DNA from 3 places in the Paenibacillus sp. FSL L8-0436 genome. Region 3 is predicted to be linked to each of the others. Evidence: riboswitches for the same ligand, from Rfam matches in the RefSeq annotation. Region 3 holds a riboswitch; each other region holds the start of a gene.
What was found. Region 3 has a riboswitch for thiamine pyrophosphate ahead of NSS79_RS14425 (ABC transporter ATP-binding protein). Riboswitches for the same ligand answer to the same signal wherever they lie in the genome.
Positions count from the first base shown of each region.

Region 1 (7,852 bases), 3.4 Mb from region 3:
GTTTTTGTCCCATGCCCAGACCGTGATTTCCTTGGAGGTGCCTGTAGCTCCCCCGTTGTTGGTTTTTGCCTGGTTATTGGCGTTACTGGAGCAGGCTGTCAGCAGCATAAAGCCGGCGAGCAGAAGAGCAGTAGCTTTTTTCTTCATGATGTATATCCCCCTAACGTATATTTGAAAGTGCTTTCTTTATCAAGAATATCATCCGGGTCCTTCATTTCGTTAGAAATTAATTTAGTTAAAATAGTGATAATATTGTCTTTGTATCCGCTTCCATGGAGAGTGAGTTAGCATTTTTTTTCTCCTTTCGCACTTTTTTTAGGTAAATTCCCGTCCAACAAACATCGCACATACAAAAAACCGGCGCCGTATATAGGGCGCCGGTTCATGGCGTGGCTTGGATAGTATGCTGCAAAAACACCGGTTCAATCCGTAGTTAGCAGGGGATTTTGATAGAAACCTTCGTCCCCTGCCCCGGTGTGCTGGAGATGGATACGCCGTAAGGCTCACCGTACAGCAATGTCAGGCGGGCATGAACGTTGCGGATGCCGATGCCGCTGAACAGCTGCCTGCTGACGGACGAGGCAGGAATCGAATCCTTGTTGTCCAAATCCATCCCATCTCCCGTATCAACCACCTCGCAGTGCAGCGTATCCCTGTCCTTCATAATGGTGACATAGATATAGCCGGAGGTTTTGATATTGAACGCGTGAAAGAAGGCATTTTCTATAAAAGGCTGAAGAACCAGCTTGGGTACTTTAGCAGACATGCAGTCCGGTGAAACGAAATAATCCACCTTAATGCGGTTGCCGTTGCGGACCTGATTAATATATACATAATGCTTCAGGTTAATAAGCTCCTCTTCCACTGTAATCGTCTCGTTCACATTGCTGATGGTGTTCTGGAGCAGGGAAATCAGCGCATGAATGGTCTCCGTCGCCTGTTCCTTGCTTCCTCTCTGCACCAGAATATTGACTGACGCCAGCGTGTTGTATAGAAAATGGGGATTGATCTGCTGTTGAAGCGCGGCCAATTCCGCCTTCCGCTGCTCCTTTTGGGTCTCCACGAGCTGACCGACATAGTCGTTCAGCTCTTTGAGCATATAGTTGTATGCGGTGCTTAGCTGTCTTGTCTCATAGGTACCGGTAACTGACATGTAGTTATGGAAACTTTTTTTGGTGACATTAGACATTTTTTTGACCAATGTGCGCAAAGACTGCGTCAGCCTCTTCGTCAGAAAATAGATGACAAGTACGGCTACGGCGGCGATTGCTGCAACGATCAGAAAAATCGCCTTTTTGTCCAGCAGCGTACCGATTGTCTGTTTCTTATCAATCAGATTCACAATATACAGGTTGTACGAAGGCAAATAGTCCGCCAGCACGATGACCTCCCGCCCGCCGATGGTGAGCTCCTGGCTGGATAGGCCCACCTCGGCGATCTGCTGCGCACTCTTCAGCAGGTCGGGAGACATGCTGCCGATTTGCTCCGTCCGGTTACCGGACACGATCAGGCCCGATGTATCCAGAAACATTACATCGTTTCCCTGGCTCGTAAAGCTGGCGTAGTTCTTGCGAAAGTCACTTTCACGGGTGAACATATACAAAGTGCCGTACGGCTTGGATAGACCCGGGGCGGTCAACGCCTTGGCGGCGACCAGATAACGGCTTTGTGAATTGAACGGGCTGGCGTCCATAAAGCTGTAGAAGAGCTGCCCATTGCGTTCCTGAGCGGCCTTTGTAATGGGATTGTTCTTCAACTCTTCTGATGAGCCCGACCAATAAGTAACATCGCTGGTGTAGCTTCTTCCGTTCACACCCAGAATGGAGAGGCCGATATTGGTCCCTCCGATGCCGGATTGAATGCGGTCCATCTGATCCCGCATACTGTAATACCGCTTGAAGTTCGCCAGTGAATTGATATCCTTCTCCGTCATGAAGCTTCTGATCACGCCGCTCTGCCCGACTTCAATAGCGCTGTTGACGGTTGCATAATGGGAGTTCTCCAAGGCACTTTTGATCTGGTCGATAATCTTGGAATTGGTGATGCTGAAGGTTTGCACGAATAGCTTTTGGGACATTTGTACGGTCACTCCGGTAATCAGGACGGTAACCAGAATGATGCTGATGACCATGACGGCGAATATTTTACTGAACAGGCTTTGATCCTTGAGCTTTGTGAGCCATTTCTCCGTTAGTCCCATTTCGGACTCCTTCCCGCTGCATTAGCCTTTCCGGTATTGACTGGGCGAGATTCCCATCAGCTTGCGGAATACTCTGGTGAAATAGCTGTGGTCTGAGTAGCCCACAAGACTGCTGATTTCGGAAATGGATAGACCGGCATTTTCTTTCAGCAGCAGGCACGCCTTTTCGATCCGCACCCGGTTTAAATATTCGTTGAAGCCCTCTTTGTTATGTAGCGCAAAATAATTAGACAGATAGGACGGGTTGAAATGAAATTGCCTTGCTACTTCGGTCAGCGTAAGCTGACGTGAATAATGCTCGTCGATATACAGTAAAATTTTTTGAATGGCTGGTACTCCGCCGCGGTTCTTGGTTACGCATTCCGTCGCAGCTTGCAAAAACTGCTCAAGCCGTATCTCCGTTTCACCGATATGCCGTGCCTCATGAATGGAGCGGAAGAATTCGTATTTGCTTTCGTCCAAGGCGCGGGCCTCGTAATGGAAATGCAGCAGCATTCCGATGATCTGAAACATACTGTGGCATAAAAACGATTTGAACTCGGACATCCCTGTATCTCTCCGGCCGGACATGGACGCGACATATGCGCTCAAGCGGCCGAAAGCCAAATCGAACTCCTGCCGGTTCAGCTCTGCGCCGAAGGCATCCTGATCGAAAGCGGGACCCTGCCGTCCCTCCTCGCCGTCATCTACCAGTAAACAATGATCCGGGAGAAAGAAGCGGCGGTCCAGCAGCTTCATCAGATCATCCTTATAGATCGTATGCAGTTCACTCAGCTCAGTGAAAACCCGGCTGACCGCGAGATTCAGGAACATATTTGCACGGATGCCCGCCGTGAATACCTGATCTGCAAGACGGATGAGCGCCTCATACCCAGCCTCCTCCAGATTAAACAGCAGACGGACATGCCCCTCCAGCGGAGACAGCCGGCGGAAGGTCACCCTGCTGACGCTGCTGTGCAGCAGAGAATGAATACTGTTCTCCAGCCATTCCTCTTTGCGGCTATTCGCAGCGGGTTCGTCGCCAGTATCAGCAATTAGCAGCACGAAGCCCGGTAAGGGGAACATCCCCCGCAGCGCTTCCTCGTCGTACTCCACTGGAAAGCCTGAAACCAGTTTGTCCAGAATATAGTCCGCGGATTGCCGCTTGTCGCTTCTCCAGTCCACATGCTGAAGCAGCGGAATCCGCTGCGCGGTTTTTTTCAGCACGGCAAGCAGGGAAGCGGCCTCCAGTCTGGGCTTCAGGATATAGTCGGCAACCCCGCTTTGGAAGGTTGAACGCACATATTCGAACTCACTGAAGCTGCTAAGCACGATCACCTCAATTTCCGGATACATCCCCTTGACGAGCCGGATCAGCTCTTCCCCGTCCATCACAGGCATAACGATATCGGTCAGGATGATATGCGGACGCTGTAATTCAATTAATTCAAAAGCCTCTCTTCCGTTGGAGGCCTCGCCTGCAATCTGAAACCCTTCCCCTTCCCAATCCAGCAGATGGATTATCCCCTGCCGTACCAGCATTTCATCGTCCACCACCAATATTTTGCAGAACGTTGTGTCCATGGCTTCTCCTTTTTGCGAACAAAAATACACTGAAAAAACAAAATGAAACCCGCTTGATTAAGGGGTTCCATCTCACCGAAACAAACTTATCCACCAGAAATGAAACAGCTTTCATAATCTGATTTACATTATAGGTATACGCCCGGAGACTGTCAATTGAGAGGGGGAGGGCGATTAGCGGCAGTCCCGGACCGACGGTTTATTTATAGATCAGACCTCCGCCTTCCTTAAACTCTTCTGCTTTATCCCGCATCCCTGCGGTAATCATCGCTTGCTCCGGTTCTTCTTGTCCCTCCTGCACCCTCGCCGTATCGCGGATACCATGAGAAATGCGCATACTGCAGAACTTGGGTCCACACATGGAGCAGAAATGAGCCGTTTTGGCCCCTTCCGCCGGAAGGGTCTCATCATGATATTCCAGCGCCCGTTCCGGGTCGAGCGACAAATGGAACTGGTCCCGCCAACGGAACTCGAAGCGCGCTTTGGAGAGTGCGTTATCCCGATCCTGCGCGCCCTTGTGTCCTTTGGCCAAGTCGGCTGCATGGGCGGCAATTTTATAGGTGATGACGCCTTCCCGCACATCATTTTTATTAGGCAATCCTAGATGCTCCTTCGGGGTAACATAACACAACATCGCCGTGCCGAACCAGCCGATCATCGCCGCTCCAATAGCCGAGGTGATATGGTCATAGCCGGGTGCAATATCCGTAGTCAGTGGTCCCAGTGTGTAAAAAGGAGCGCCATGGCAAAGCTCAAGCTGTTTATCCATATTCTCTTTGATCAGATGCATCGGTACATGGCCCGGGCCTTCCACCATCACCTGAACATCATGCTTCCAGGCAAGCGAGGTTAATTCACCCAACGTCTCCAGCTCGGCAAACTGGGCTTCATCATTAGCATCGGCAATGGAGCCTGGACGCAGCCCGTCACCCAAAGAGAACGCCACATCATAAGCCTTCATGATTTCACAAATATCCTCGAAATGTGTATAAAGAAAGTTCTCCTGATGATGGGCCAGGCACCAGGCCGCCATAATCGAACCCCCTCTGGAGACGATGCCCGTCATTCTTTTGGCCGTTAATGGGATGTAACGCAGCAGTACCCCGGCGTGAATGGTGAAATAATCCACTCCCTGCTCCGCCTGCTCGATCAGGGTGTCCCGGTATACCTCCCAAGTTAAATCCTCGGCCTTGCCGTTTACCTTTTCCAAAGCCTGATAGATTGGCACTGTCCCGATAGGCACCGGAGAATTGCGGATAATCCATTCACGGGTGGTGTGAATATTTTTACCCGTCGACAAATCCATGATGTTATCCGCTCCCCAGCGGGTAGCCCATCTCATCTTCTCTACTTCTTCATCAATGGAAGAGGACACCGCCGAATTCCCGATATTAGCATTGATCTTTACCAGAAAATTCCGCCCGATAATCATCGGCTCACTCTCCGGATGGTTAATATTCGCTGGAATGATCGCACGGCCGCAGGCTACTTCCTCTCTAACAAACTCAGGAGTTACATTTTCCCGGACTGCGATAAATTCCATCTCCGACGTAATCAGGCCTCTGCGGGCATAATGCAGCTGGCTGACATTGCGGCCCTCTCTGGCTCTCAAGGGACGACGTTGCAAGCCCGGAAACACCTCTGCCGCCGGCTTCTCTGTGAGATTCCCGTTATCCTCCGGCTTAACCGCTCTTCCCTCATAAGATTCGGCATCTCCCCGCTCCGTGATCCACTGAAGCCTGTGAGGCGTTAACCCCTTGCGGATATCGCTATAGGCTTCATCGTTAGTATAAGGCCCGCTTGTATCATAGACACGGACAGGAGCATTCTCCGCTTCTCCGGCCGTACCCGAGGTTCGGCTTAATGTAATCTCGCGCATCGGAACTTGAATATCAGGCCGTGAGCCCTCCACATACACCTTGTGACTTCCCGGAAAAGCACACAGATCAACCTCATGTTTCTTCTCTTGATTCAGCATCTTATTTCCTCCTTAAGGTTTGAGTAAATAAGAAAACGCGCAAAAAAGCCGCTCCACATGGAGCGGCTCAAAAATCCATATAAGGCTAACGCCAACAATGAAATAAAAGTCCGGCTCCACTTTCCTACGCTGGTATAATCCAGATCAGGTTCAAGGGTCCAGGAATGCATTTTTCCCGTCTCAGCCTATTCAGGCTCCCCTAGTGGTTTCTTATTTAGTTATGTTAAAGTTACAGAGAAATCCAGCAATTGTCAACCGGTGCTCTTAATAGAGCTTTGGATAAACATGTCCTCTTTTATGAAAAATGCTGAGCTATATTACTTAGATACTCTTCCTCAACCGTATTTTTCTTCATACTTATGAGCATTTTCGCATCTTCTCCCACTACATAACGGAATTTGCTGGTACCGTCTGTGGCCGCTTGATAAATAGTGTCAGCTACAAGTTCTGGTGCCGAAGCATAGTCTGGAGCTTTTTCCATTTCCCCTAATTTACCCAGAAAGGCAGTAGTGAATGATTTATAATCCGTTAAGTCATCATTAAAAAAGAACTCCATCGATCTTCCGCCAAAGTCCGTGCTAATGGCTCCTGGTTCAATCAGCTTTACTTTGATGTTTTGTGATGCTAATTCAAAAGATACGGATTCAGAAAAACCTTCTACCGCGAATTTAGTGGAGTGATACAGAGACATCGTAGGAAAGGTCACGATCCCTCCCATTGAAGAGATATTGATTAGCAACCCTTCCTGATTAGATCTAAAATGTGGCAACATGGCTTTAGTCATACTAATAAGACCAAAAACATTCACTTCAAATTGTCTTCGGATCTGCTCATCCGTAGCTACTTCTATAAGCCCCATTGTCCCGTATCCGGCATTGTTCAGGAGAACGTCAATTTTACCAAACCGCTGGACAGCTTCAGCTAATGCAGATTGGATGGTATCTGTTTTCTCAACATCTAACCGCAACACCAACACATTGTCCAATGTGATGAATTCAGTTTCTTTTTCAGGTGCACGCATCGTGGCTACTACGTTCCATCCTCTTTCAGCAAAATGTTTTACTGTAGCTCTCCCAATGCCGGATGAAGCACCCGTGACAAAAATTGTTTTCAATAAAATCCCTCCTAAATGTATCAGAATTCGTTAAATACTGCTATTCCCTTCCACTAACTGCTCCATGCTTAACAATCCCTCGGCAATGGTTGCAAGTTTAGCTTTATATTCTGCTATCCCAATCTGGATGCAAATGATCTGGGCCGGGTGCATTTCAGCTTTATAATGTGAATACTGCTCTAATAACTGATCTAACTTTTTTTGTGATTCCTCTTGTACTTGCTTCAACCAAAAAATCACCTTGTCATACCCCACAAATCGGCCAAAATAAAGCCTCATCATAAAATCGGATTTCTTACTACTGTCTCCCTCTAGTGGCGCTAGTAAATAGTCGTTAAAACAATCTCGCCCTTTAGCCGTTATGTTATAAACATTCTTATTTGGCTTACCTTTCTGGGGCACAATTTCCTTGGTTATTAATTCTTCCTTCTCCATGCGGGCAAGCGTAGGATAAATCGTGCCATAACTAGAGCTATAGAAATTAGATAACACATTCTCCAATAACTGCTTTATTTCGTAGCCAGTCAACGCTTCTTTCATGAGCAAGCCTAAAATAACATCCTGAGTGTTCAAGAATAGCTCCTCCTTATTTAAAGATATCTACACATCACACTTAGCAATATAACAGACCAATATATATCAAGTCAATATATAAGACTTAAGTAAAAAAAAGCCGAGTGAAATCAGCAGTGAATGCCTGAAATCAACTCAGCTTGTCATATGTGCTTAATTTACTGAACTAAAGTATTCTGATAAAATCCCCACCAAAACTTGCTTATAATCATTTAATTCATAAGAAGAGTTATTTACTTTTTTCTTGGTTAAGTTTATGCCGTTAAATATCTCTTCTTCCAATTCTTTTCTTGCCTTCAGTACCTCCAAGGTTCCTTCTAACCCTGTATAACCCTGCTTTTTTCCATACCCTTGGTTAGTATAATATTCAATAAATCCCTCCGACCATTCTTTAGGTCTTTCCCTAACGGCCTTTCTGAAAGAG
Region 1 is NZ_CP151955.1:6,553,280-6,561,131, forward strand. It holds gene NSS79_RS30240 (ABC transporter substrate-binding protein) at 1-147, opposite strand, end outside; gene NSS79_RS30245 (sensor histidine kinase) at 434-2,200, opposite strand; gene NSS79_RS30250 (response regulator transcription factor) at 2,222-3,763, opposite strand; gene thiC (phosphomethylpyrimidine synthase ThiC) at 3,963-5,741, opposite strand; TPP riboswitch at 5,846-5,952, opposite strand; gene NSS79_RS30260 (SDR family oxidoreductase) at 6,037-6,855, opposite strand; gene NSS79_RS30265 (PadR family transcriptional regulator) at 6,886-7,428, opposite strand; gene NSS79_RS30270 (hypothetical protein) at 7,582-7,852, opposite strand, start outside.
Region 1: another riboswitch for thiamine pyrophosphate. It lies ahead of thiC (phosphomethylpyrimidine synthase ThiC); the one in region 3 lies ahead of NSS79_RS14425 (ABC transporter ATP-binding protein).

Region 2 (7,852 bases), 850 kb from region 3:
CATGAGCCGTGAAGCGAATGAAATCAAAGCAGTGAAGATTCAGGCGCAGATTCCGACCATAGTGGCTGCGCTGGCGCGTATCCGCAAAGGTCTGGAGCCCATTGCACCCAAAGAAGGCTTGTCCATCGCAGAGAATTTTCTCTATATGCTATGGGGTAAACAGCCGGATGTCGTATCCGTCAAGGCGCTGGATGCTGCACTGGTGCTGCATGCAGACCATGAGCTGAATGCCTCCACATTTGCCAGCCGCGTGACTGTGGCTACTCTCTCCGATATGTATTCCGGTGTGACGTCTGCGATTGGTGCCCTTAAGGGTCCGCTGCATGGCGGAGCGAACGAGGCCGTAATGAAGATGCTGGAGGAGATCGGCAGTCTGGATGCAGTGGAGCCCTATATTCGCGGGAAGCTGGAGCGCCGTGAGAAAATTATGGGCTTCGGACACCGTGTCTATAAGAATGGGGATCCGCGTGCCAAACATCTGATGAAGATGTCCCACGAGCTGGGCACCATGAAGAATGACACTACACTCTACGATATGTCCGTCAAGATTGAGGAGCTGATCACCGGGCAGAAGGGACTGAAGCCAAACGTGGATTTCTACTCGGCTTCGGTATACACACAGCTTGGCATTGAGCGGGAGTTGTTCACACCGATTTTTGCCATCAGCCGCGCTTCGGGATGGACAGCGCATATTCTGGAGCAATATGTAGACAACCGTATCATCCGCCCGCGTGCTGAATACACAGGGATGTCCGAACAAAAATACGTTCCCGTTGACGAGAGATAAAGGCGGCCCTTGCGGGCCGCTCCACCCCTCTAGTAGAATGAATGTACGCAAGTGCCAACCAAACTAAACTAAACTTTTTAGGAGGATTCCCCACAAATGTTGAAACTAGAAAAATACGATCTGCCGACAGAAGGCGAACAAATCACGATTGAAGACGGCAAACTGGTGGTTCCGAATCATCCGATTATTCCTTTTATTGAGGGTGACGGCACTGGCCGCGACATTTGGAAAGCTTCCAAACGGGTGCTTGATGAAGCAGTTGCCAAAGCTTACGGCGGTTCAAAGAAAATTGCCTGGTATGAAGTGTTTGCCGGCGAAAAGGCCTTCAATACATATGGTGAATGGCTGCCTAATGATACGCTGGAAGCCATTCGTGAATATATTGTAGCTATTAAAGGCCCGCTTACCACTCCAATCGGCGGCGGAATCCGTTCTTTGAATGTGGCGTTGCGCCAGGAACTGGACCTGTATGTATGTTTGCGTCCAGTGCGTTATTTCGATGGCGTGCCTTCACCGGTGAAACATCCGGAGCTGGTGGACATGGTTATTTTCCGTGAGAATACAGAAGACATTTATGCGGGTATCGAATACCAGGAAGGCTCCGAGGCTGTCAAGAAAGTGATTGAATTCCTGCAGAAGGAAATGGGTGTGAACAAAATCCGCTTCCCGGAAACATCCGGTATCGGCATCAAGCCAGTGTCTTCCGAAGGCTCGAAGCGCCTCGTGCGCGCTGCAGTTGAATATGCGATCAAGCATGGACGGAAGAGCGTAACGCTTGTGCATAAGGGCAATATCATGAAATTTACCGAAGGTGCGTTTAAGAACTGGGGTTACGAAGTGGCTGAGCAGGAGTTCGGCGACCAAGTATTTACCTGGAACCAATATGATGTCATCAAGGAACGTGATGGTGAAGCTGCGGCCAATGCTGCCCAGAAGGAAGCGGAAGCTGCCGGCAAAATCATCATCAAGGATGCCATTGCCGACATCGCTCTGCAGCAGGTATTGACCCGTCCGACCGATTTCGACGTGATTGCTACGCTGAACTTGAACGGTGACTACTTGTCCGACGCGCTTGCTGCTCAAATCGGCGGCATCGGCATCGCTCCGGGAGCGAACATCAACTATTTAACAGGGCATGCTATCTTTGAAGCAACACATGGTACAGCTCCGAAATATGCCGATAAGGACGTTGTGAACCCGGGTTCGGTCATTCTTTCCGGAGTAATGCTGCTGGAGCATTTGGGCTGGCAGGAAGCGGCTGACCTTATCTACAAAGGAATGAGTACCGCGATCAACAACAAAACGGTGACTTATGATTTTGCCCGTCAAATGGAAGGCGCAACAGAGCTGAAATGCTCCGCGTTTGCCGACGAAATTATCAATAATCTGTAGTCTTGTAGGAGGATATCTCTTGGCCATCAAACGTTATAAAATTACAGTCGTGGGTGCCGGCTTCACCGGCGCTACCACGGCGCTTATGCTTGCCCAGAAGGAACTCGGCAACGTGGTGCTGCTGGATATTCCGCAGCTCGAGAACCCGACCAAAGGCAAGGCGCTGGACATGCTGGAAGCCGGCCCTGTGCAGAAGTTCGACAGCCAGATTACGGGAACCTCAAGCTATGAGGATGCAGCGGATTCGGATATCGTGATTATTACGGCAGGCATCGCCCGCAAGCCGGGCATGAGCCGCGATGATCTGGTGAATACCAATGCAGGAATTGTGAAATCGGTCTGCGAAAATGTGAAACGTGTCGCTCCGGAATCCATCGTAATTATATTGAGCAATCCGGTAGATGCGATGACTTATGTGGCTTACAATGCACTGGGCTTCCCCAAAAACCGGGTAATCGGACAATCCGGCGTGCTGGATACGGCCCGCTACTGTACTTTTATCGCCCAAGAGCTTAACGTTTCGGTTGAAGATGTACGCGGCTTTGTGCTGGGTGGACATGGCGATGATATGGTACCGCTCGTACGCTACTCCAGCGTGGGCGGCATTCCGATTGATACGCTGATTTCCGCAGAGCGTATTGCCGAGATTGTACAGCGTACACGAGTCGGCGGCGGCGAGATTGTCAGCCTGCTCGGCAACGGCAGCGCTTATTATGCGCCAGCGGCTTCCTTGGTCCAGATGACTGAAGCGATCCTGAAGGACAAGAAGCGGATCATCCCGGTAATCGCTCTGCTTGAAGGTGAATACGGCTATGATGGGCTGTTCATGGGCATTCCGGCGCTGCTGGGTGCGGACGGCATTGAGAAGGTATATGAACTGGAGCTTACGGCAGAGGAGAAAGCGGCTTTGGATAAGTCGGCAGATTCGGTACGTGCCGTTACTTCGTTAGTTACGATCTGAGCATCAGCCTGCAGGAGCCCTCATTTTAGAAATTAAAATGGGGGTTTTCTTTTCTTCTATTTGTTGGTTAGGTATAATTGAAGTGTAACTAAAATCACTGAAAACATTAGAGGAGGTATGTTATGGGTCACTTTTTGTTTTTTCTACATATGATCGGTACATTGGCGCTGGGCTTTTATCTGGTGCTGCCGTTTGTTCTCGGGCGTGTCCAGAAGCTGAGCGTCCCTGCGAGAGAAGGAACGCTTAGTGCAATCGGCGGCTTCAACCGCTTCGCCCAGTACGGTCTGGTCATCCAACTGCTGACTGGCGGCTATATGATGACGAAGGGTGAATATTCGGTACCGTGGATGATCGTGGTTGTTGTTCTGCTGCTTGCGATGTTTGCACTCGGCGGCATCATCAGCAAACCGTTGCGTCTTGCCGCAGCCGGCATGCGCGAGAACCGTGACGTGTCCGCAGAGACAGGCAAAATCCGTACCTTAAGCCTGCTGCTCATGGTGGCGCTGGTGCTGATGGTGTTTTTTATGGTGTACAACAGCATTATTTAAGACTTTCCTTCATAGAAAGACTACAGAAAGCCCGCCTCCGGAATGGCATGGAGAGCGGGCTTTTGGGTGCAGACATTACTTCGGGACTAGTCTATCGGATACTCCCCCGCCATGGCGCTGCCACAGATTGTAACAGACAACGTTTTACAGCAGTTCGTTCAGGGAGAAAACATGGCTTTTCTCAAATTCAGCGAGGATTCCCGCCGGAAGCAGGCGTTGAAGCTCGAGCCGGGTACACCATTTATAATCCGAATGCTCTTCGGACAGCTGTACCGCATGGTCTGTGCTCCGGCACAAATAGGTGATAATGACAAGCTGCCTTGCCGGATCGGTTAGAAACGAGGTTGCATACAGCAGATTGCCGACAGTAACCGCAAGTCCGGTCTCCTCATAAATCTCCCTTTCCAGAGCCGCCTCCAGGTCTTCTCCGAATTCTATTTTTCCGCCTGCACATTCCCAGGTGCCCGCTCCGACGGAATCTCTTGCCGCACGCCGAACAAGCAGAATCCGGCCTCCATGTACAATAACTCCTTTGACAGCAACGATGATGCTGCGTGTGTGTTTGACCATATTGCGTGCTCTCCCCTCTGCGCAGAGTCTGCATAAATCTGCAACTCCATTGCTGGATTAGTGCTTTCTCTCTAAAGTATATCGCCTTCCCCGGCAAAAACGACAGACATTTTAGTTTGACCGCGCCCAAGGTGTGGTAAGTAACATAACGTAAAGCAAATGAAGAGATGATCTGCAGGTGCATAAACCAGGCACCCTGAGCCAACCCTAAAACGATGAGTAACCAACAGGTACACAGCGAAAGGAGAATGGATCATGCCAGACAACACGCAAACCAAAAAAACATTACCTCCGCAGGTGCAGGACCGCCAGCCCGGAATTGAAAGTGAAATGAATCCGCTGCCGGAATTCGAGACCTCAGCCTATAAGGCGGCGGGCAAGCTGCTGGGCAAGGCGGCTCTGATTACAGGAGGAGACAGCGGTATTGGCCGGGCGGTTGCCGTTCATTTTGCCAAGGAGGGTGCGGATGTCGTTATTTCCTACCTCAATGAGCATTCCGATGCCGAAGAGACTAAACGCCAGGTGGAGCAAGAGGGGCGGAAGTGCATTCTGATTGCCGGCGATATCGGCGTGGAGGCGTTCTGCCAGGATCTGATCAATAAGACGGTGGAAGGACTCGGCAAGCTGGACATCCTGATTAATAATGCGGCCGAGCAGCATCCGCAGGAGAAGATTGAGGATATTACCTCCGAGCAGCTGGAACGGACGTTCCGCACGAATATTTTTTCGATGTTCTATTTGACCAAGGCAGCCATGCCTCACCTGAAAAAAGGGTCCACGATCATCAACACGACTTCGATCACAGCCTACCGGGGCAGCCCGCAGCTGCTGGACTATTCGTCCACCAAAGGGGCGATTCTCAGCTTTACCCGTTCGCTGTCGATGAATCTGGCGGACAAAGGCATCCGGGTCAATGCCGTAGCGCCGGGACCGATTTGGACACCGCTTATTCCGTCGACCTTTGACGCGAAGAAAGTCAGTGAATTCGGCGGCACGCAGCCAATGAAACGCCCGGGACAACCGGAGGAGCTCGCTCCGGCCTACGTGTATCTGGCTTCTGACGATTCATCTTATGTAAGCGGACAGGTAATGCATGTGAACGGCGGCGAGGTCGTAAACGGCTAAATGCGGTTGCTGATTCCACTGCTATGAATAATTAGAGTCTGGAGCGGAACCTTGGGTTCCGCTCTTTTTGAAAATATAAGAATTTATAGGCTTCACGCTATAAATTATCCTTCTATTTCTCGCTGAAACGGATACCGTCCTTTTGAGGACGGCGAAGCCGTTTCCACTTGTGCAGGCCTCCTTTAAAGGATGGCTCTTCAAGGAATAATATGTTAGTATATGAAACGTTAAGCGTAATTGAATATGAATTTGTCACTAGGGGTGCCGCAAGGCTGAGACGAACATACCCGTTCGGACCCTTTGAACCTGATCTGGTTTATACCAGCGTAGGGAAGTGGAGAACGAATAACTGCAGCGGGCTGAATGGCCCGGTATTCCTGTATATATTCCAGACTGCCTCCTTTACGGGGGGCGGTCTTTTTTGTGTTTGCCGGTAATGCAAAAGAACAGGAGAAGGTGAACGTGTTGAAAGAGATACATTTGATCTCGGATGGAAGGCAGAATCCGGTGCAGTTTGTTCAGCTGGCTGCGGCTGTGCAATTCATAGTGGATTATATCCATCTCCGGGAAAAGGCAATGTCTGCGCGGGAGCTCATGGCTCTGATGGAGCAGCTGATTATAGCGGGGGTTCCGCCTGCCAAGCTGGTGATCAACGACCGGATAGACGTTGCTCTGGCCGCAGGGGCGGGCGGGGTCCAGTTGGCTTGGCACAGCCTGCCGCCTAATGCAGCGCGCAGTGTAGCACCGGACCTGCGATTGGGAAGGTCGGTGCATTCCCCGGAGGAGGCGGCTGAATCCGGCCTGCAGGGAGCGGACTTCTGCCTGTTCGGGCATGTGTTTCCCTCGGCCTGCAAGCAGGGGCAGCGGGAACGCGGATTGCAGCAGCTGGCTGAGGCTGTCCGCTACAGCAGCATTCCGCTGATCGCCATAGGCGGAATTGAGCCGGGCAATGCCGGAAAGGTTCTGGCAACGGGTGCTGCCGGAATTGCCGTAATGTCCGGAATATGCAGTGCAGGAGATCCTGTGGCCGCCGCTACAGCCTACAGATCAGCAGTTCAGGCCGTACCTTAAGTCTGAAGCCATGAATAATGCTCCTGCACCAGTTAAAGGAGGTGAGCAAGCATGAATTTAATCGTGAATGGAAAAGGCGGGGCCTATGAAGAGGGCTGCCGGACTGTAGCTGATCTGCTAAGCCGGTCCGAGTGGACCGGGAGACTGGTTATCGTGGAGCTGAACGGTGAGATCGTCGGCAAGGAGGTTTACGGAGATACGCTGCTGAGTGAAGGTGACCGCGTAGAGCTGGTCCATTTTGTCGGCGGGGGCTAAAGTGCCGGTGCGTGTTGCCGGATGCAAGAAGCAAGAGGTAAATGGTATGAGGTAAGTGGCAAGTGGTAGGAAGCCAGAGGTAAGACGTAAGACGTAAGAAGCAAGAGTTAGAGGTAAGACGAAAGAGGAAAGACGTAAGACGTAAGACGCAAGAGTTAAAGGCAAGACGTAAGACATAAGACATAAGACATAAGACGTAAGACATAAGAGGTAAGATGAAAACTCGGCGTATCAGTAACAGAGGCTCCGCATTTTAGCGGGCCACTATCTCAGGAGGCGATTTTATGCAAGATCCTTTCGTTATCGGCGGAATCCCTTTATCCAGCAGGCTGTTTATCGGAACCGGGAAATACAGCCGCAATACCCTTATTCCCGAAGTGATTGCACGTTCGGGTTCTCAGGTCATTACGGTGGCTCTGCGCCGGGTTGATCCGGAGAGCAACGACAACATTGTTGCGCATATCCCCTCCCATATGACGTTGCTGCCCAATACCTCCGGCGCGCGCACAGCCGAAGAAGCGGTGCGTATTGCCAGACTGGCCAGGGCGGCAGGGCTGGGCAATTGGGTGAAGATCGAGGTCATTAATGATCAGAAATATTTGCTGCCCGATAATATGGAGACAGTTAAAGCTACGGAAATATTGGCTGCAGAGGGTTTCGTTGTACTGCCGTATATGAGTCCCGATCTTTCCACGGCTATCCGGCTCAAGGCAGCCGGAGCGGCCGCCGTTATGCCGCTGGGTGCGCCCATCGGCTCGAACCGCGGCCTGCAGACCAAGGAGCTGCTGCGGATTCTGATCGCAGAAGTGGATCTTCCGGTGATTGTTGACGCCGGTATTGGCAGACCTTCCGAGGCTGCTGAGGCAATGGAAATGGGCGCATCCGCCGTGCTGCTGAACACGGCAATTGCTACTGCGCATGATCCGCTTCTGATGGCGGAGGCATTCCGTGAGGCGGTAACCGCAGGGCGCAAGGCTTATCTGGCCGGACTGGGGCCGGTGGAGGAGGCGGCAACGGCCTCTTCGCCGCTGACCGGCTTTTTGTTCTAGCCAATGGAGAGAAGGAAGGGAGGAAGAGCATGAGCTTTTTTGATACGGTGACCAGGTTAGAGCAGCTTCCTTACGAGACTTTATGGAAGCAGTA
Region 2 is NZ_CP151955.1:2,296,679-2,304,530, forward strand. It holds gene NSS79_RS10215 (citrate/2-methylcitrate synthase) at 1-787, shown strand, start outside; gene icd (NADP-dependent isocitrate dehydrogenase) at 884-2,179, shown strand; gene mdh (malate dehydrogenase) at 2,199-3,140, shown strand; gene NSS79_RS10230 (hypothetical protein) at 3,263-3,688, shown strand; gene NSS79_RS10235 (NUDIX domain-containing protein) at 3,833-4,258, opposite strand; gene NSS79_RS10240 (SDR family oxidoreductase) at 4,514-5,383, shown strand; TPP riboswitch at 5,631-5,733, shown strand; gene NSS79_RS10245 (thiamine phosphate synthase) at 5,846-6,454, shown strand; gene thiS (sulfur carrier protein ThiS) at 6,506-6,709, shown strand; gene NSS79_RS10255 (thiazole synthase) at 6,994-7,758, shown strand; gene thiH (2-iminoacetate synthase ThiH) at 7,788-7,852, shown strand, end outside.
Region 2: another riboswitch for thiamine pyrophosphate. It lies ahead of NSS79_RS10245 (thiamine phosphate synthase); the one in region 3 lies ahead of NSS79_RS14425 (ABC transporter ATP-binding protein).

Region 3 (7,852 bases):
CGATCTCGGCCGCGACACCATAGAAGGAGAGCGCCTCGGCAGCCGCTTCCAGCCATGACCCGCCGCTGACCGCCAGAAAAGCTCCGACTACGGCGCTGAGCAAGCAGCCCGTACCGGTGACTTTGGTCAGGATGGGATCACCGTTGCTGACGACGTAGGTGCTGATGCCGTTGGTAATTATGTCATCTTTCCCGGTAATGATGACCACACATTCCAGCTTTTGTGCCGCTTTATTCGCCAATGCGATGACATCGCCATCGCCGACACCGGCGTCAACGCCCTTGATGGCCCAGCTTTCCCCGGCAACATGGGCCACCTCAGCAACATTGCCGCGCAGGGCGGTAATGTGCAGCTCGTGGACCAGCTTATGCGTGACCTCGGTGCGGTAGGCGGTAGCACCGGCTCCAACGGGGTCTAGCACCAGCGGTACCTTATGGCGCCCAGCCGCTTGCCCGGCCAGCACCATCGAGGTGATGGCATGCTCGTTCAGCGTGCCGATGTTAAGCACGACAGCTCCCGACATCGCGGCGATGTCCGCCACCTCCTCATGGGCATCGGCCATGAAGGGAGAAGCGCCCAGGGCCAACAGCCCGTTGGCGGTAAAGTTGGCCACCACAATGTTGGTGATGTTGTGCACAAGCGGATTGGCTTCACGTACTTTAGCTAAATAACTCATTATTAGTCCTCCTCAAAGTTTTGTTGCAGCGGATGCCCGTTCTCATCTCTATCATCCCTCTAAGCGGCAGTCCAAGGCACATTCTATTGTACTTTCTACAGCAGACGGCCCCTAAATCAGCCGCAAAACAGCTTCTATTGCACTCTGTACAGCAGAATCTAGCAGACAAGGGGCTTTTGCTCGGAAATGCAGAAATCTACTGCATGAAATGCAGCAGAATGTGATTCACCGCAGAATAAGGAGCAATCTGCTACAGAAAATACACTCATAATACAAAAAATGCCCTTTAGAAATTAACCTAAATGCCGAGGACTCTAGATTCAGCCTACATATAACAAATAGATCCTACAGTATCCAGATAACGCTGCTGCGTAAGCCTTTGAACGAAAATACTGACAAAATCCTGCTCCCGCTACCTCTGGATTAGTCCCCGTAACGAATGATCCACGATATAAGTCCCATACAAAAGTCCCCATACATAAGTCCAGTCCCCATACATGAATCTCTAAACTTCGGTCCTTTGAACTTAGCTCCTACAGATTAACAAAAGCTTCCTTGCTGTCCGTTTCTCCGCTCAACAGTCCGTTCTCGGACAGCCACGTGTGCACGTTCTCCCAGGATTTCTCCTCCTGCTGTCCAAAAGGCAGTTTTCCTGCATCCATCAGCGGCAAAAGGATTTCCAGACTTTTTGTCTCGATTGCTTGGTCGAGCGGGGCGGTAGTGTCTTCGTGTGCAAACAATATTTCAAGTGCCTGCTGAGGCTGCTCCTGTACGAATTGCTGTCCTTTGCGTGCCGCATTCATGAACTTCCGGTAGTCATCTTCCGAATCCAACAAGCCCTGTTCACTGGCAACAAGCACAAGCTCATAATAGTCCGGCACTCCGTAGTCCGTCGGATCGAATGAAGTGACGGGGTGGCCTTCTTTTTCCAATATCAATGCCTCATGATTAATAAATCCGCCGATAATTCCGTCAGCGCGTCCGGTAGAAAGGGCAGGAATAAGATCGAATCCCACATCAATCAGGTTCAGTAAAGCCGGATCGCCTCCGTCGTATTTGACCATTGTCCGGAGCATCGCTTCATACAGGGGAATGGAGGAGTATCCGGCATTTTTGCCTGTGAGTTCTTTCGGGCCGGTTATCCCGCTCTCTGCGGGGACCAGAAGATGATTGAGCGGATGCCTTACGAGCGCTGCGACAGATTTTACAGGTATTCCTTCACTCCGCGCCATTAGTACCTGTGGTTGGTAGCTGAGAGCCAGATCGACTTTGCCTGCGGCGACAAGCTTCAAAGCATCATTGCTGTCCGCTGGCATTTGAATGTCCACCTCCAGCCCTTCTTCGGCAAAATAGCCATTCTGCTGAGCAGCATACAGGAAGGAATGAACTGCGTTCGGATACCAGTCGAGCATTATAGTCAGCTTGTGCGGTTTGCCGCTGGAATTCTCTGAAGAAGCGGCGGAGGTATCCGGGTCTTTTGCGCTGACGCAGCCGCTTAAGAGGGTAAGCAGGCATAACAACAATAAGTATGGAATAAGGCGGTGTGATTTCTTATGTGTGGAAGGATTGCGATACAGCTCAGGATGGGTCATCGGTAAAATCCTCTTTTCTGCAAAATGAGTTTTTCGAGCACAGCGATACTGAGAAACAAGGCTACACCCAAAGCGGACAGCAGCAATACGGCGGCGAACATTTCTGCACTTTGCAGATTGCCGGCCATCCGCCGGCTGAAATAACCAAGCCCCCGGCTGCCGCCCAGCCATTCCCCGATCGTCGCTCCGATCACACAGTAGACGATAGAAAGCTTAAGTCCGGAGAAAAAGGAGGGCAGCGCCAGCGGAATCTGCGTCTTGCGCAATATCTGCCAGCGGTTTGCCCCAAGCGTCAGAAGCAGGTCTCTGTACAGGCTGCCGTTTTGCCGCAGGCCGTCATAGACGGCTACCACAACCGGGAAAAAGGCAGTCAGAAAGACGACAGCAACCTTGCCCCACAGGGTATAGCCGAACCACATAATAAAAATAGGTGAGAGCGCAATCAGCGGAATGGTCTGGCTGATAATCAGCATGGGATAAAGTGCTTTGGCGAGCGGAGCGAACATATGCATGCCGATACCCAGCAGTGTTCCGCAGACAACCGAGAGGGCAAACCCGATCAGTGTCTCCTGCAACGTGGCGGGCAAATGCTCTCCGAACAGCAGCCCCCGCTTTTCAATCAGCGCTGTCCAGATTGCACTTGGCGCCGGGAGAATAAATGAAGGGATCATGTTCAGCAGTGCTGTGATCTCCCATGCCGCAATAAGCAGCACCACAAGCAGTAGAAAGGGGCCATAAGTCCGCAGCTGTTTCTTATACCATAGAGCTCTCATGCAATCTACGCTCCAAATCCTCCCGCAGGGCAACAAACTGCGGTTCATAATTCATTTTGTAATGTCTGGGTCTCGGCAAAGTGACGAGCAGCTCCTGCAGCCCACCAGAGCCGCCGGTCATCAAATAAATCCGGTCGCTGAGCAGCAGCGCTTCTTCAAGATCATGAGTGATGAACAGAACGGACTTATCCAGCCCGCCCCACAGCTCCAGCAGCCAGCGGTGCATCTCCCGCTTGGTGATCGCGTCCAGCGCTCCAAACGGCTCGTCAAGCAGCAGCAGTTCGTTGCCTGCAGCTAGTGTGCGCAGCAGGGCGGCCCGCTGGCGCATCCCGCCGGACAGCTCCTGCGGATAAGCATTTTCCTTGCCGGAAAGGCCAAAGCGGTCCAGCATTCCGCGGATCCGGGCGAGTGCCTCGTGCCGGCTAGAGTCCTGCTTCACCTCCCAGGGAAGCAGGCAATTGTCCAGCACGGTCCTCCAAGGCAGCAACAGGTCCTGCTGCGGCATATAAGCGATCTGTCCAAGCCGCGAGCGTATCGAAGGAGAGCAGCGTCCATGTACGGTTATTTCACCGCCGGACGGCTCTAGCAGGCCGGCAATGATTTTGAACAGTGTGCTTTTCCCGCAGCCGCTGGCTCCAACAACGGAAATGAATTCGCCTTGGCGGACGGTCATTGAAAGACCGGAGAATACCGGATTCCTAGTCGCTGCAAACGAATAAGTCAGGTTGGTTATAGTGAGCATATTGGAATGTGGAAACCTCCTGAGGGCGTAGTTTGTTTGACGATACTTGCCTGACCGGCGGCAACAGCAAACACAAGAAAGACCCATTCATTTCCGGAGGAAATAAATGGGTCTGAACGTCACAGTCAGTTAGCTTAGTGCGGCTCCGCTGAACAATTCTGCTCCACTTCCCTCCGCTGGTATGATCCAGATCAGGTTCCAAGGGTCCGGAGCTTAAAGCTCCGTCTCAGTCGGCCGACTCCCCTAGTGAAATAACAGGTCAATATTGAATTTGCAATTGCTAATTAATATACCATATCCCGGCAGTTTGTAAAGAGAAGCAGTCGCTCACATTGCTGCAGTCCGGTTATGAACAGCGTGATCATACCGGCGGAAATCGCCTCTTTGCTGGAGCCGTACCGTTTCGGCTGGTATTAAGTAGAGATCCGGACTGAAGATGCAAAAAACTTGATGAAGCAGCGGTGCTTTTGGGCAAGATAAGCAAGTGTCCATGCAGTGAAAAATAGAGGGATTTTGAAAGGGGTTCATGTGATGAAGAAGCTTAGCCTGACTATCCTGCTGCTGCTAACTCTGCTGCCGGCCGGGGCATGCGGCAATAATAACAATACAGCGCCTGCGGCTACTGCCGCGCCCACAGAAGGAGCGGCGGCTCCGGCCGGGCAGAACTCACTGGAAGCTGTTAAAGCGAGTGGCAAGCTGCGTATTGGTACGGAAGGGACATATGCTCCGTTTACTTTTCATGATGCAGAGGGCAAACTTACCGGTTTTGATGTGGAGATTGCCAAGGAGATTACGAAACGGCTGGGAGTGGAACCCGAATTTGTGGAAACCCAATGGGATGGCCTGTTTGCCGGCATGGATGCCAAACGTTTTGATACGATATTCAACGAGGTTTCGATTACGGATGAACGCAAGGTGAAATATGATTTCTCTGAGCCGTATATCGTCTCTAAGGGAGTGCTGATCGTGCGCGAGGATAACCAGGATATTACAGCCTTCGCGGATCTTAAAGGCAAGAAGGCAGGTCAATCGCTGACCAGCAACCTGTCCGATATCGCCCGGGAGAACGGTGCGGAGATCGTCGCTGTGGATGGCTTCAGCCAGGCCATAGACCTGCTGACCTCCGGCCGGATTGATGCGACCGTAAATGACGGCTTGTCCTATCTCGACTTAAAGAAGCAAAAACCAGATGCAAAGATCAAACAGGTGGATGAAACGGCCGAGGGGTCGCAAAGTGCGGCAGTTTTCCTCAAAGGAAACGAAGAGCTGGTTAATGCTGTCAGCAATGCGCTGGCTGAAATGAAGAGCGATGGAACCTATCTGAAAATTTCGGAGAAGTACTTTGGGGCGGATGTGTCCAAATAACAAATGGAGCTGGCGCGAAGATGCAGCCGAGTGTCCAAAAAGGATGTCTGAACGATGGATGACCGGAAAATTGGGATTTTCATGGATTCACTGCTGCCCCTGTTTAAAGCGGGGGTGGCTTATACCCTTCCGCTGGCGCTTGTTTCCTTTGCGCTTGGATTGCTGCTGGCTGTTCTTACCGCGCTGTTCCGTCTCTCCTCATGGAGAATCCCGAAGCTGATCGCCCGGTTCTACGTCTGGGTAATCCGCGGGACACCGCTTCTGGTGCAGCTCTTTATTATCTTTTATGGACTTCCGGCGGCAGGGATTGTGCTGGATCCTTTTATTGCCGCTGTAATCGGTTTTACACTCAGTGTTGGAGCCTATTCTTCGGAAATTGTCCGGGCAGCCATCCTGTCCATACATAAAGGCCAATGGGAAGCTGCCTTTTCCGTCGGAATGAGCCGGGGGCAGGCACTGCGGCGGATTATTCTGCCTCAAGCGGCGCGTGTATCGGTTCCGCCCTTGTCGAACTCTTTTATCAGTCTCGTAAAGGATACCTCCCTGGCGGCAAGCATTACGTACGTAGAGATGTTCAAAACAGCGCAGCAGATCACGGCGACCACCTACGAACCGCTGCTGCTCTATAGTGAGGCTGCATTATTCTACCTGCTGTTCTGCTCCGTGCTGTCCGCGCTGCAAAATGTCCTGGAACAGCGGTTTGACCGTTATTCGGCGAGATAAGGAGGAAATCACTTGATTGAAATTCACGGCCTGCACAAATCCTTTGGTTCGCTACAGGTATTAAAAGGTATCGATCTCAGCATGGAGCATGGCAAGGTTCTGGTGATTATCGGGCCCTCCGGCTCCGGCAAAACAACGCTGCTTCGCTGTTTTAATCTGCTGGAAATACCGGATCAGGGCAGCCTGTCGCTGGGGGAAATAAGCCTTGAATTTACGCAAAACAGGAAAATCCCGCATAAGACACTGATGGCCCTCCGTCAAAAAACAGGGATGGTCTTTCAGTCCTACAACCTGTTTCCGCATATGACTGCGCTTGGCAATGTCATGGAGGGGCAGGTTACTGTACAGAAACGCAGCAAGGAGGAAGCCAGGAAGCGGGGGATAGAGCTGCTGGCCAAGGTAGGTCTCAGTAATAAAGTGGAGGCTTACCCCCATCAGCTGTCCGGCGGCCAGCAGCAGCGTGTGGCCATTGCCCGGGCGATGGCGGTCGATCCCGAAGTGCTGCTGTTCGATGAGCCGACTTCAGCGCTCGATCCTGAACTGGTGGGCGAGGTGCTGAAGGTCATCAAGCAGCTTGCAGCTGAAGGCATGACAATGGTGATCGTCACCCATGAGATGAAGTTTGCTGCTGATGTGGCTGACCGGATCATCCTGATGGACAACGGCGTGATCCTGGAACAGGGAACTCCGCAGCAGGTGCTGGAGCAGACGGAGAATCCGCGAGCCCTGCAGTTTCTGAACCGGCTGAGCGGTGATGATTTATGAGCCGGAGTGTATCCAAGCTGTGTGGAACAAGTAAAGGCAGTCCAGGGGGAGACCCGGACTGCCTTTGCTTGTATTTAGTTCATCTCATGATGCGCGGGGGAGCGCCTGAGATGCAGTCAATAGTAGTTAGTTCTGCGTGGATGCATCATTGACTGAATTCAGATATTCCAGTGCATTGTACAGCATAACAGCCGCTTCGGCGCGGGTGAGCTCGCTTTTCGGATTAAACTTGCCATTTGCATCAAGCGTGTTGATCTTGTATTTCAGCGAACGCTGTATGCTGCCTTGGTAGGAAGGCTCCAGTGCAGCTTCGTCAGCGATATCTACAGGAACAATATTGATCAGTGGCAGATTGCCAACCTTCTCCACGCCCTGAACGAGCAGGTTGGTGAACATCTCCTTAGTAATCAGCTTGGAAGGATCGATATCTGCAGGAATATCAACGTCGTTGTAATGGGCGTTGACGAAAGCTTCCGCATACCAGGCTTTGTCTTTTATCTTGGAGAATATAGCGCTGGCGAGAGGTGCCTTGTTGAAATCAATGGCAGCCAGACTGAGTTGAAGTCCGCCAGTGATAAACTGCACGCCTTGTGCTGTGGTCACTTTGGCACCGGGCAGAAACTGGGTATCGGAGATGCCTTTAATGAGACCTTGTTCCTTCAGGGAGTTGATTTTGGACTTTCCGGCTACATTGTCAATATCTTTAAAGCTGCCGCCAGCAGCAAACATCTGTCCTCCCAGCGAGAAGGAGAGAAGTGATACGGTTGTTATCACTGCAAAAGCACTTTTTTTCAGTTTCATGGAGATTCCACCTCTATAGTAGGGTAGGCCGCTTGGCCATTATCAACTCCTTTGACGTTATTGTTGGGGAGAAAGTTGCAGACAATTTAATTTTATATGGCTATGTCTGCGATTTCTACATCACTTCCTGAAACATCAGGTTGCGGTAAGGATACTTGCTGAGGCTGCTCTCGAACAATAGAGCGGCACCATACTCCTCTATCGTGACGGATTTCAGTGAGCTTGCCTTAACGAATCTGCGAACCAGCTTGTTAACGGCGGTCCTGTCGTTGCGCCGGATTGCGGCGGCAAAGCTTTCGGCGTAACTGCGGCTTCTGGCCAGCTTCCGGTAAAACGGAAGAACAGCTGCGGCAATCCTGCGGTGCATCCTTGCATTAAAAGTAAATTGTACGGTACCCGGCGGGATCGTCGTCCC
Region 3 is NZ_CP151955.1:3,148,995-3,156,846, forward strand. It holds gene thiM (hydroxyethylthiazole kinase) at 1-676, opposite strand, end outside; gene NSS79_RS14415 (ABC transporter substrate-binding protein) at 1,210-2,268, opposite strand; gene NSS79_RS14420 (ABC transporter permease) at 2,265-3,041, opposite strand; gene NSS79_RS14425 (ABC transporter ATP-binding protein) at 3,022-3,783, opposite strand; TPP riboswitch at 3,935-4,038, opposite strand; gene NSS79_RS14430 (amino acid ABC transporter substrate-binding protein) at 4,315-5,148, shown strand; gene NSS79_RS14435 (amino acid ABC transporter permease) at 5,203-5,871, shown strand; gene NSS79_RS14440 (amino acid ABC transporter ATP-binding protein) at 5,884-6,636, shown strand; gene NSS79_RS14445 (S-layer homology domain-containing protein) at 6,763-7,437, opposite strand; gene NSS79_RS14450 (hypothetical protein) at 7,553-7,852, opposite strand, start outside.